DNA from 3 places in the Pantoea sp. SGAir0183 genome. Region 2 is predicted to be linked to each of the others. Evidence: predicted binding sites of a transcription regulator. Region 2 holds the regulator's gene; each other region holds the start of a gene.

Region 1 (3,281 bases), 1.1 Mb from region 2:
CAACGCAATGATTGAGGTGACAAGTGTGCCGTAAATCGGCACCAGTGCACCGAATTGTTCGTTAGGGGCGTCCCAGGTTTTGGTCCACAAAAACGCGAAACCAAATTTCTGTATGCTTGGCCAGGAAGAGAAGATCAGGGAGACGATAATGCCGCCCATAAGCAACAGAACAATCAGCGCAGAGAGTTTTACCAGCGCGCCAAAAATTCGGTCACCTTGCTTACCTGGGGCTTTGAATGCCGACTTCGTTGCAGCCATAGAAGTCTTCGTCCTCAGAAGTTATCAGGGCGGCAGACGCCGCCCTTGAAGGCTGACCAGCACGCAGGCTGGTCAGGGTCATTCACTTACTTATAAAGCGCTTTACCAGAACTGTCTTTGATATTGGCTTTCCAGGCAGCACGGATCTGCTGAACCACGCTCTCCGGCAGGGTGGCATAATCCAGCGCATTGGCCGTTTTACCGCCATCTTTGTAGGCCCAGTCAAAGAACTTCAGGACTTCGGCACCTTTCGCCGCATTAGTCTGATCTTTGTAAATCAGGATAAAGGTGGTTGAGGTGATCGGCCATGCATCATTGCCTTTCTGGAAGGTCAGATCCTGAGCAAACGATTTGCTCCAGTCTGCGCCTTTCGCGGCATTAGAGAAGCTGGTTTCGCTTGGCGCAACCGCTTTGCCGTCCGCATCCATCAGTTTGGTATAGGTCAGGTTATTCTGTTTGGCATACGCGTACTCAACGTAACCAATAGAACCTGGCAGACGCTGTACAAAGGCTGCTACGCCATCGTTACCTTTACCGCCCAGACCGGTTGGCCAGTTAACGGTGTTGCCTTTACCAATTTTGCTGTTCCACTCTTCGTTCACTTTCGCCAGGTAGCTGGTGAAAACGAAAGAGGTACCTGAACCATCCGCGCGACGCACCACGTTGATGTTGGTATCGGGCAGTTTCACGCCTGGGTTCAGTTTAACAATCGCAGGATCGTTCCACTTTTTGATGTTACCCAGATAGATGTCGCCAACGGTTTTACCGTCCAGCGTCAGCTGACCAGATTTGATGCCTGGCAGGTTAACCGCCAGCACCACGCCACCGATTACGGTAGGGAACTGGAACAGACCATATTTCTGCAGATCTTCGTCTTTCATAGGCGCATCGGAGGCACCGAAATCAACGGTTTTGGCGATAATTTGTTTTACACCGCCAGATGAACCAATGCCCTGATAGTTGATTTTGCTACCGGTGGCTTGCTGATACTCTGCTGCCCACTTGGCATAAACCGGCGCCGGGAATGTACCGCCAGCACCGGTCAGATCGGTGGCTGCAAATGCAGAAACCGCACTAACGGCAAGAGAGGCGGCGAGGATTCGGGCTACGGTGCTACGCATCAGTGTCATGTTCCCTCCAGGGGAGAAAAGTCAGGCTAAGTGCCTTTTTAGTAAGAGTCAGTGATTGCTGCAGGAGGGAAAATAGGACAGTTTAGTGACAGAAAAATGTAGTTAATATTACAGTTATATGACAGGCACAATTATTGCTCATTTCATAAGACTCCTCTCGAAAAGGACATGTTCGATGAGATTTATGAAGAAGCTTCTGGTGTGCAATGTCGTCCTGCTCTGTACGCTGGCAGGCTTACAGGCTTACAGGCTTACAGGCTTACAGGCTTACAGGCTTACAGGCTTACAGGCTTACAGGCTTACAGGCTTACAGGCTTACAGGCGGATGATACGACACCCACGATTCATTTAGATAAATTTTATACCGCAGCTAATAACAGAGGCGCTCTGGCTATATTGGGTTATTACGGCGCCGTTAAACAATCATCCGTCGATGTTGAAGGTGTTATTGCAATGAAAGATAAGATTAAAGACTTAACAAAAACGCTATAAAATCAGGCAAGTAACCTCAGTCAACTCGCCAAAAGCTAAGCAAAAATGATGATACGATAAATAACCTGCAGCGTTCACTCGATGAGGCTAACCGCAAAATCAGCGATCAACAGCGTGCACTGGAGCAATGCAGTAACAAGATCAAATAAATGAAACGCGTGAATCCCGTCGGGGATTCACGCATAAGATGCATTACTCGACCGTTACCGATTTCGCCAGGTTACGCGGCTGATCCACATCGGTGCCTTTGATCAGGGCCACATGATAGGAGAGCAGCTGGAGCGGCACGGTATAGAAGATAGGCGCAATGGCCTCTTCGACGTGCGGCAGAGGAATGATTTTCATTCCTTCGCTGTCACTGAAACCGGCATCCTGATCGGCAAACACGTACAGCAGACCGCCACGCGCGCGCACTTCTTCGATATTCGATTTCAGCTTCTCTAACAGTTCATTGTTCGGCGCCACCACAATGACCGGCATATCGGCATCGATCAACGCCAGCGGACCGTGCTTGAGTTCACCTGCCGCATAGGCTTCCGCATGAATATACGAGATCTCCTTCAGCTTGAGCGCCCCTTCCATCGCGATAGGGTACTGATCACCACGGCCAAGGAACAGGGCATGGTGCTTATCAGAGAAATCTTCGGCCAGGTTTTCAATCAGCTTATCCTGCGCCAGCATTTGCTCAATGCGGCTTGGCAGAGCCTGCAGACCATGCACAATCTCGTGCTCTTTTTCTGCGGACATGCCGTTCAGGCGACCGAGTTTTGCCACCAGCATCAGCAGTACGGTCAGTTGAGTGGTAAAGGCCTTTGTAGAGGCTACACCAATCTCCGTACCCGCTTTGGTCATTAGCGCCAGATCGGATTCACGTACCAGCGACGAACCCGCGACGTTACAGATAGCCAGCGATCCCAGGTACCCCAGCTCTTTCGACAGGCGCAGCGCGGCCAGCGTATCCGCCGTTTCCCCCGACTGAGACAGGGTAATCAGCAGGCTGTTTTTACGTACCGCCGATTTACGGTAGCGGAATTCGGACGCAATCTCGACATCACAAGGGAGGTTTGCCAGCGCCTCGAACCAGTAACGCGAGACCATGCCAGAGTTGTAAGAAGTGCCACAGGCGATGATCTGGATGTGCTCAACCTTGCTGAGCAGCGCTTCTGCATTTGGCCCCAGTTCGCTGAGATCGACTGCACCGTGATTAAAACGCCCCGTTAAGGTGTTTTTAATCGCATTTGGCTGCTCATAGATCTCTTTTTGCATGTAATGGCGATAGATACCTTTATCGCCGGCATCGTACTGTACGCTGGATTCGATCTCATTGCGGCGCACGGTATTACCCGCACGATCGACGATCGTAACATCGCGACGGCTGATTTCAGCGATATCGCCCTCTTC
Region 2 (3,281 bases):
TAATTTCAAACTCGACCTCCGCCAGGCACTCGGCACAGTCGCGTGTCATCAGGGGGTTATGCCCCTGAGAGATGCCGCCCAGGCGCGGCGTCTGGTGATACAGTGCCAGACAGATGGCGTCCAGCAGCGTGGTTTTACCGGCGCCCGTCGCGCCGGTAATCGCAAACAGCCCGTTGCTGGCAAACGGCTCGGTGCGAAAATCAATAAACCACTCACCTTTGAGCGCGTTAAGATTTTTGAAGCGCAGCGTCAGAATTTTCATGGCTGTTCCTCCAGATCCGACAGCGTCTGTTTAAACCGCAGGGTGGTCTGGGCAATCTGATCCGCGTCCAGCGCGTCATCCAGCGCCAGTCGTCGGGCAAACACTTCTTCCACATTCAGTTCGCTCAGGGTTTCTTTATCCAGCTGTGCCAGACTGTGCCGGCGCTGTTCACGGCTGCGGCGCAGCAGCAAAACGTCTACGGGCAGGGAGGCCGTCAGCGCTTCTACCTGGCGCTGCAAATCACTTAAATATTCCTGCGTGGTCACTTCAATATCCAGCCAGACCGGTTTGGTCCCGTCGGGCGCAGAAAACTGGCTGAGCTGCCGGGTGATTTGCGCCAGCGAGCCTTTCAGGACCTGCATTGGCTGGAACAGGGGAATGGTCAGGGGCGTGACCGTCAGGCCTGACGGGCTGAAATCCAGCAGGAACACACTTTTTTCGCTGCCCAGTTCATCGAAGCTGAGCGGAATCGGCGAACCGCTGTAGCGAATATGATCGCTGTCGGCCACGCGCTGCGCACGATGAATATGCCCCAGCGCGATATAGTCCGCAGGCGGAAAGGCCGAGGCCGGAAAGGCATCCAGTGTACCAATGTAGATATCGCGCACTGAGTCGCTTTTGCTGACGCCGAGAGCAGTGAGGTGGCCGGTCGCGACGATGGGAAGCGCCAGATTCAGCGCCTGCGCGGCAGCAAAGCTGCGCTGATAATGGGCGGTAATGGCCTCCAGCAGGCTGCGCTGTTTATCGCGTCCTGACTGGCCGGCCTGGCTGCGCATAATATCGCGTGGCCGCAAATAAGGAATGGCGCACAGCAGCGCGCCCGGTTCGCCCCGACGCGTCGTTAACACCAGCACATCGTCCCCGTCCTGCGGCGTGGTAATCACGCGGGTATTCAGGCAGGCGAGCAGTTCACGCGACTCGTTCAGCGTCGCCACCGAATCGTGATTTCCTGCCAGCACCACCAGCTGACAGCCGCTGGGTTGTAACGCCACCACAAAGCGGTTGAACATTTCACGTGCATAGCTGGGCGGTGTGCCGGTATCGAATAAATCACCCGCCACAATCAGCGCATCCACCTGATGCTCTTCAATCCGGGCCAGCAGCCAGTCCAGAAAGGCCTGATGCTCAGCGGCCCGGCTTTTGTTGTAAAAGAACTGCCCCAGGTGCCAGTCCGCGGTATGGATAATGCGCATAACACTCCCTGCCATAACAAATCGCCCGGCGATTATACTGGCTCCATCACTAAAGCCACAAAACATGTCGTCATGTTGTCATAAATGGTTGTTGCAGGCCGGTTTTTATGGCTAACTTTTTCATAAAAGTGTCACAAAACTGACGCATAATGGCGCCGCAAATATCAGTGAAAGCCGTCCTACCTGCAGGAGTCATAATGGCTAAGCGCATTTTAGTTGTGGAAGATGAAGCTCCAATCCGTGAGATGTTATGTTTCGTTCTGGAACAAAATGATTATCAGCCGATTGAGGCAGAAGATTATGACAGCGCCGTCAGTAAGCTGATTGAACCCTGGCCTGACCTTATCCTGCTGGACTGGATGTTACCTGGCGGCAGCGGCATTCAGTTTATCAAACACCTTAAACGTGAAGCGATGACGCGTGATATTCCGGTCATGATGCTGACCGCACGTGGCGAAGAGGAAGATCGCGTGCGTGGCCTGGAAGTCGGGGCCGACGACTACATTACCAAACCGTTTTCCCCGAAAGAGCTCATGGCCCGTATCAAAGCTGTGATGCGTCGCATTTCGCCGATGGCGGTCGAAGATGTAATTGAAATGCAGGGCCTGAGCCTGGATCCCTCCTCGCACCGGGTGATGTCGGAAACCACGCCGCTGGAGATGGGGCCGACAGAGTACAAGCTGCTCCACTTCTTTATGACCCATCCTGAACGTGTTTACAGCCGTGAACAGCTACTGAATCACGTCTGGGGCACCAACGTCTATGTTGAAGATCGTACAGTTGACGTGCATATTCGCCGTCTGCGCAAAGCGCTGGAACTGACCGGTCACGATCGCATGGTACAAACCGTCCGCGGAACAGGTTATCGTTTCTCTGCCCGCTTTTAAACGGAGCTTTAATCGTGCTGGAACGCCTCTCCTGGAAGCGATTATTGTCCGAACTGGTGCTGGCGTGTTTGCCTGCGCTGGTACTCGGCCTGTTGTTCGGCTATCTGCCGTGGCTGTTGTTACTCAGCGTAGTCGGTATTTTACTGTGGCATTTTTATAACCTGATGCGGCTGTCGCACTGGCTGTGGCTGGATCGCACGATGACCCCGCCTTCCGGTCAGGCAAGCTGGGAACCGCTGTTTTACGGTCTGTATCAAATGCAGCTGCGCAACCGACGTCGGCGGCGTGAGCTGGGTCATCTGATCAAACGGTTTCGCAGTGGTGCAGAGTCGCTGCCGGATGCCGTTATCCTGACAACGGAAGAGGGCACCATCTTCTGGTGCAATGGCCTGGCACAGCAGCACCTCGGGCTGCGCTGGCCCGAAGATAACGGGCAAAATATCCTTAATCTGCTGCGCTATCCTGAATTTTCACGTTATCTGCGTCAGCGCGATTTCGACAAGCCGCTGACGCTGGTGCTGAATAACCAGCATCACATGGAATTTCGTGTTATGCCCTACAGCGAAGGCCAGTGGTTGATGGTGGCCCGCGACGTAACGCAAATGCACCAGCTGGAAGGTGCACGACGCAACTTCTTCGCCAACGTCAGTCACGAGCTTCGCACGCCGCTGACGGTGCTTCAGGGTTATCTGGAGATGATGAATGACTCGGTCATGAATCAACGTTCGCGTGACAAAGCGTTGCACACCATGTCAGAACAAACCCGCCGAATGGACAGCCTGGTGAAGCAGCTTCTGACGCTGTCGCGTATTGAGGCGGCCCCGGTCATCAATATGAAAGAAAAAGTTGATGTGCCGGTCATGTTGAAACTGCTGCAACATGAAGCGGAAACGCTGAGCGGCGGGCGACATCAAATCCATTTTCACACCGATCCGCATC
Region 3 (3,281 bases), 1.3 Mb from region 2:
CGCGCTATTTCTCTTCGTTGCGTGCGCTGCTGGTGGTTCTGCGGGGTTGCGATCCCCTCTTATACCAATATGTTGACGGCGCGGGTTTTTTCACCTCCCATGGTCAGCCTGGCAAGCAGGTGCGGCTGGTCCGCTATATCTGGGCAAGGCGCTATCTTGATCATCATGATGACGAATTTATTCGCCGGTGTGAGCGGGTAAGAGGCTTGTTTTTGTTGACCAGTTCGCTGTGCGGATTAGTCATTATCAGTTTGATCGCCCTGGCTATCTGGCATTAAAAAGGGCGACCGAAGTCGCCCTGATGTGCTGCTTACTCAGATGAGCTTCAGCGCTATCCAGTAGAGTGAACCTGATAACAAAATACAGACCGGCAGGGTGAAAACCCAGGCCATGGCGATGTTTTTGATCGTTTTACTCTGCAGTCCGCCACCGTCGACCAGCATGGTGCCGGCCACGGAAGACGAGAGGATGTGGGTCGTGGAAACCGGCATGCCGGTGTAGCTGGCAATCCCTATGGACACTGCGGCAGTAACCTGCGCCGACATGCCCTGCGCATACGTCATGCCTTTTTTACCGATTTTCTCACCGATGGTGGTGGCCACACGGCGCCAGCCAATCATCGTGCCGATTCCCAATGCCAGTGCGACCGCCATGATAATCCACACCGGCGCGTACTCAATGGTGTTCAGCAGGTCGCCTTTGAGCTTGCCCAGGAAGCGTTTATCCTCTGGCGAGGTTTCCGGCAGCTTCGCCGCTTTATCGGCCGTATCGGAAATACACAACAAGAGGCGACGCATCTGGCTGCGTTGCTCAACCGACAAGTCGTTGTAGTTTTGCAGATTGTTCAGAAGCACCTGCGCACGCTGCACGGCCTGAAGCGCACGCGCACTGTCGCAGTGAAACTCTTTGGGACTGGTGGGTTCGACTTCTTCCGGCGTGGGCAGCTTAGGCGGTGCCATCTGGATAATATGGGTCAGTGATTCGCTGTGCTGCTGGTAATACTGTTCCAGGTGATTCACAGCATCGCGCGTTCGCGTGATGTCGTAACCCGACGCGTTCATATTGACCACAAAGCCCGCTGGCGCAACGCCAATCAGGACCAGCATAATCAGACCAATGCCTTTTTGCCCGTCGTTAGCACCATGTGAATAACTGACGCCAATGGCGGAGATAATCAGGGCGGTACGGGTCCAGAAAGGCGGTTTTTTCTTGCCGTCAATCTTCTCACGGTCAGCGGGCGTCATATGAATCCGTGCACGCTTTTTAGTGTTGCTCCAGTAACGGCGCAGAAGGAAAATCAGGCTGCCCGCAATCACCAGACCGACAATGGGGGAGAGAATGAGCGACAGGAAGATATTCAGCACTTTCGGAATGTTAAGCGCATCCACCACCGATGTCCCGCTCATTAACGCATTGGTCAGGCCAATACCGATAATCGCGCCGATCAGGGTGTGAGAACTGGAGGCCGGAAGCCCTAAATACCACGTTCCCAGGTTCCAGATAATCGCGGCCAGCAGCATGGAGAAGACCATAGCAAGACCGTGAGCGGAGCCAACATTGAGCAGCAGATCGGTCGGGAGCATATGCACGATGGCGTAAGCCACGCTTAATCCGCCGAGCAGCACGCCAAAGAAATTGAATACCCCAGCCATTAACACAGCAAGCTGAGCACGCATAGCGCGTGTATAGATGACCGTCGCAACCGCGTTGGCCGTATCATGGAAGCCGTTAATTGCTTCGTAAAACAATACAAACAGCAGAGCAAGAACCAGTAACAGGCCGGTGCTAAGATCGAGACCAGCAAACAGATGTAGCATAGACGTTACGCCATTTTGGAGGACATGAACGCGGCGCATTATCCGCGACAATATGTGGTCTGGGAAAGGAAAATATAGACCTGAACCGGCTTAAAAGTGTCAATTTTGGAAGCTTAAAGGCGTAAATTCCTTAAAAATTATAAAGTTACATTATGACATAATTGCGGCAATTTTTTGACACTGGCATCAACGCAGGCAGATCACTACAATCTGCCCCTCTTTTATCAGGTGGACAATGGCAGTGGAACAGTTTGACGTTATCGTGATTGGAGCAGGGGCCGCGGGGCTTTTTTGTGCCGCGCAGGCTGGACAGCGCGGTCGCCGCGTATTACTGCTGGATAACGGCAAAAAGCCGGGCCGCAAGATTTTAATGTCAGGCGGCGGGCGCTGTAATTTCACCAATCTCTATACCGAACCGGCCGCCTACCTGTCGAACAATCCCCATTTCTGTAAGTCAGCGCTGGCGCGTTATACCCAATGGGATTTTATCGATCTGGTGAATCGTCACGGCATTGCCTGGCACGAGAAAACGCTGGGGCAACTGTTTTGCGATGAGTCTGCGCAGCAGATGGTCGATCTCCTGCTCGCCGAGTGTGAAAAGGGGCGCGTGACCCTGCGTTTGCGCAGCGAAATCCTGAGTGTAACCCTCGATGAAGCGGGCTACGTCCTGCAGCTCAACGGCAGCAGTGTACAGGCAGAGAAGCTGGTCATCGCCAGCGGCGGGCTTTCCATGCCGGGCCTGGGCGCGTCACCGTTTGGCTATAAAGTGGCCGAGCAGTTTGGGTTAACGGTGTTGCCAACCCGTGCCGCCCTGGTGCCCTTTACGCTGCATAAACCCCTGCTTGAACAACTGCAGACACTGTCCGGTGTGGCGCTGGACACGACCATCGAAGCGAAAGACGGCACCGTCTTCAAAGAGGCGATGCTGTTTACCCATCGTGGCCTGTCCGGCCCGGCGGTCTTGCAGATTTCCAGCTACTGGCAGCCGGGTGAGTTTATCTCGGTCAATCTCTCGCCTGCCACGCCGCTGGATGCGTTCCTCACGATTCAGCGTGACGCGCACCCGAATCTGAGTCTGAAAAACAGTCTGGCGAAAATTCTGCCTAAGCGCCTGGTCGAAATTTTACAGGAAATGCAGGTGGTGCCGGATGTCACGCTGAAGCAGCTGAACAGCAAGCAGCAGTCAGCGCTGGTGCAGACGTTGCACAACTGGCAGGTGCAGCCCAACGGCACGGAGGGTTACCGTACCGCTGAAGTCACGCTGGGCGGTGTGGATACGACTCAGCTGTCCTCTAAAACAATGGAAGCACGTGACGTGCCGGGACTCTATTTTATCGGTGAGGTCGTTGACGTGACCGGCTGGCTGGGAGGCTATAATTTCCAGTGGGCCTGGAGCTCGGCCTGGGCTTGCGCGCAGGCCGTGTAACGAGCTTCGCCATCAGTGACGCGCTCAGGCATAGCGCG

What was found. Region 2 encodes PhoB, which activates phosphate uptake and scavenging genes when phosphate is short. Its sites were predicted from a motif close to CTGTCATAAAACTGNCNNAT; they were not measured.
Region 1: pstS (phosphate ABC transporter substrate-binding protein PstS) is a predicted target of PhoB. The motif match lies at 1,461-1,480, and genes of this name have one in related genera.
Region 3: pitA (inorganic phosphate transporter PitA) is a predicted target of PhoB. The motif match lies at 1,979-1,998, and genes of this name have one in related genera.

The regions. Positions count from the first base shown of each region.
Region 1 is NZ_CP028053.1:53,956-57,236, forward strand. Features, by position in the region: gene pstC (phosphate ABC transporter permease PstC) at 1-258, opposite strand, end outside; gene pstS (phosphate ABC transporter substrate-binding protein PstS) at 345-1,388, opposite strand; gene C1N59_RS00265 (hypothetical protein) at 1,557-1,880, shown strand; gene glmS (glutamine--fructose-6-phosphate transaminase (isomerizing)) at 2,073-3,281, opposite strand, start outside.
Region 2 is NZ_CP028053.1:3,318,400-3,321,680, reverse strand. Features, by position in the region: gene C1N59_RS15520 (SbcC/MukB-like Walker B domain-containing protein) at 1-262, opposite strand, end outside; gene sbcD (exonuclease subunit SbcD) at 259-1,455, opposite strand; gene phoB (phosphate response regulator transcription factor PhoB) at 1,653-2,342, shown strand; gene phoR (phosphate regulon sensor histidine kinase PhoR) at 2,357-3,281, shown strand, end outside.
Region 3 is NZ_CP028053.1:286,998-290,278, forward strand. Features, by position in the region: gene uspB (universal stress protein UspB) at 1-278, shown strand, start outside; gene pitA (inorganic phosphate transporter PitA) at 315-1,817, opposite strand; gene C1N59_RS01330 (BaiN/RdsA family NAD(P)/FAD-dependent oxidoreductase) at 2,059-3,243, shown strand; gene C1N59_RS01335 (D-amino acid dehydrogenase) at 3,268-3,281, opposite strand, start outside.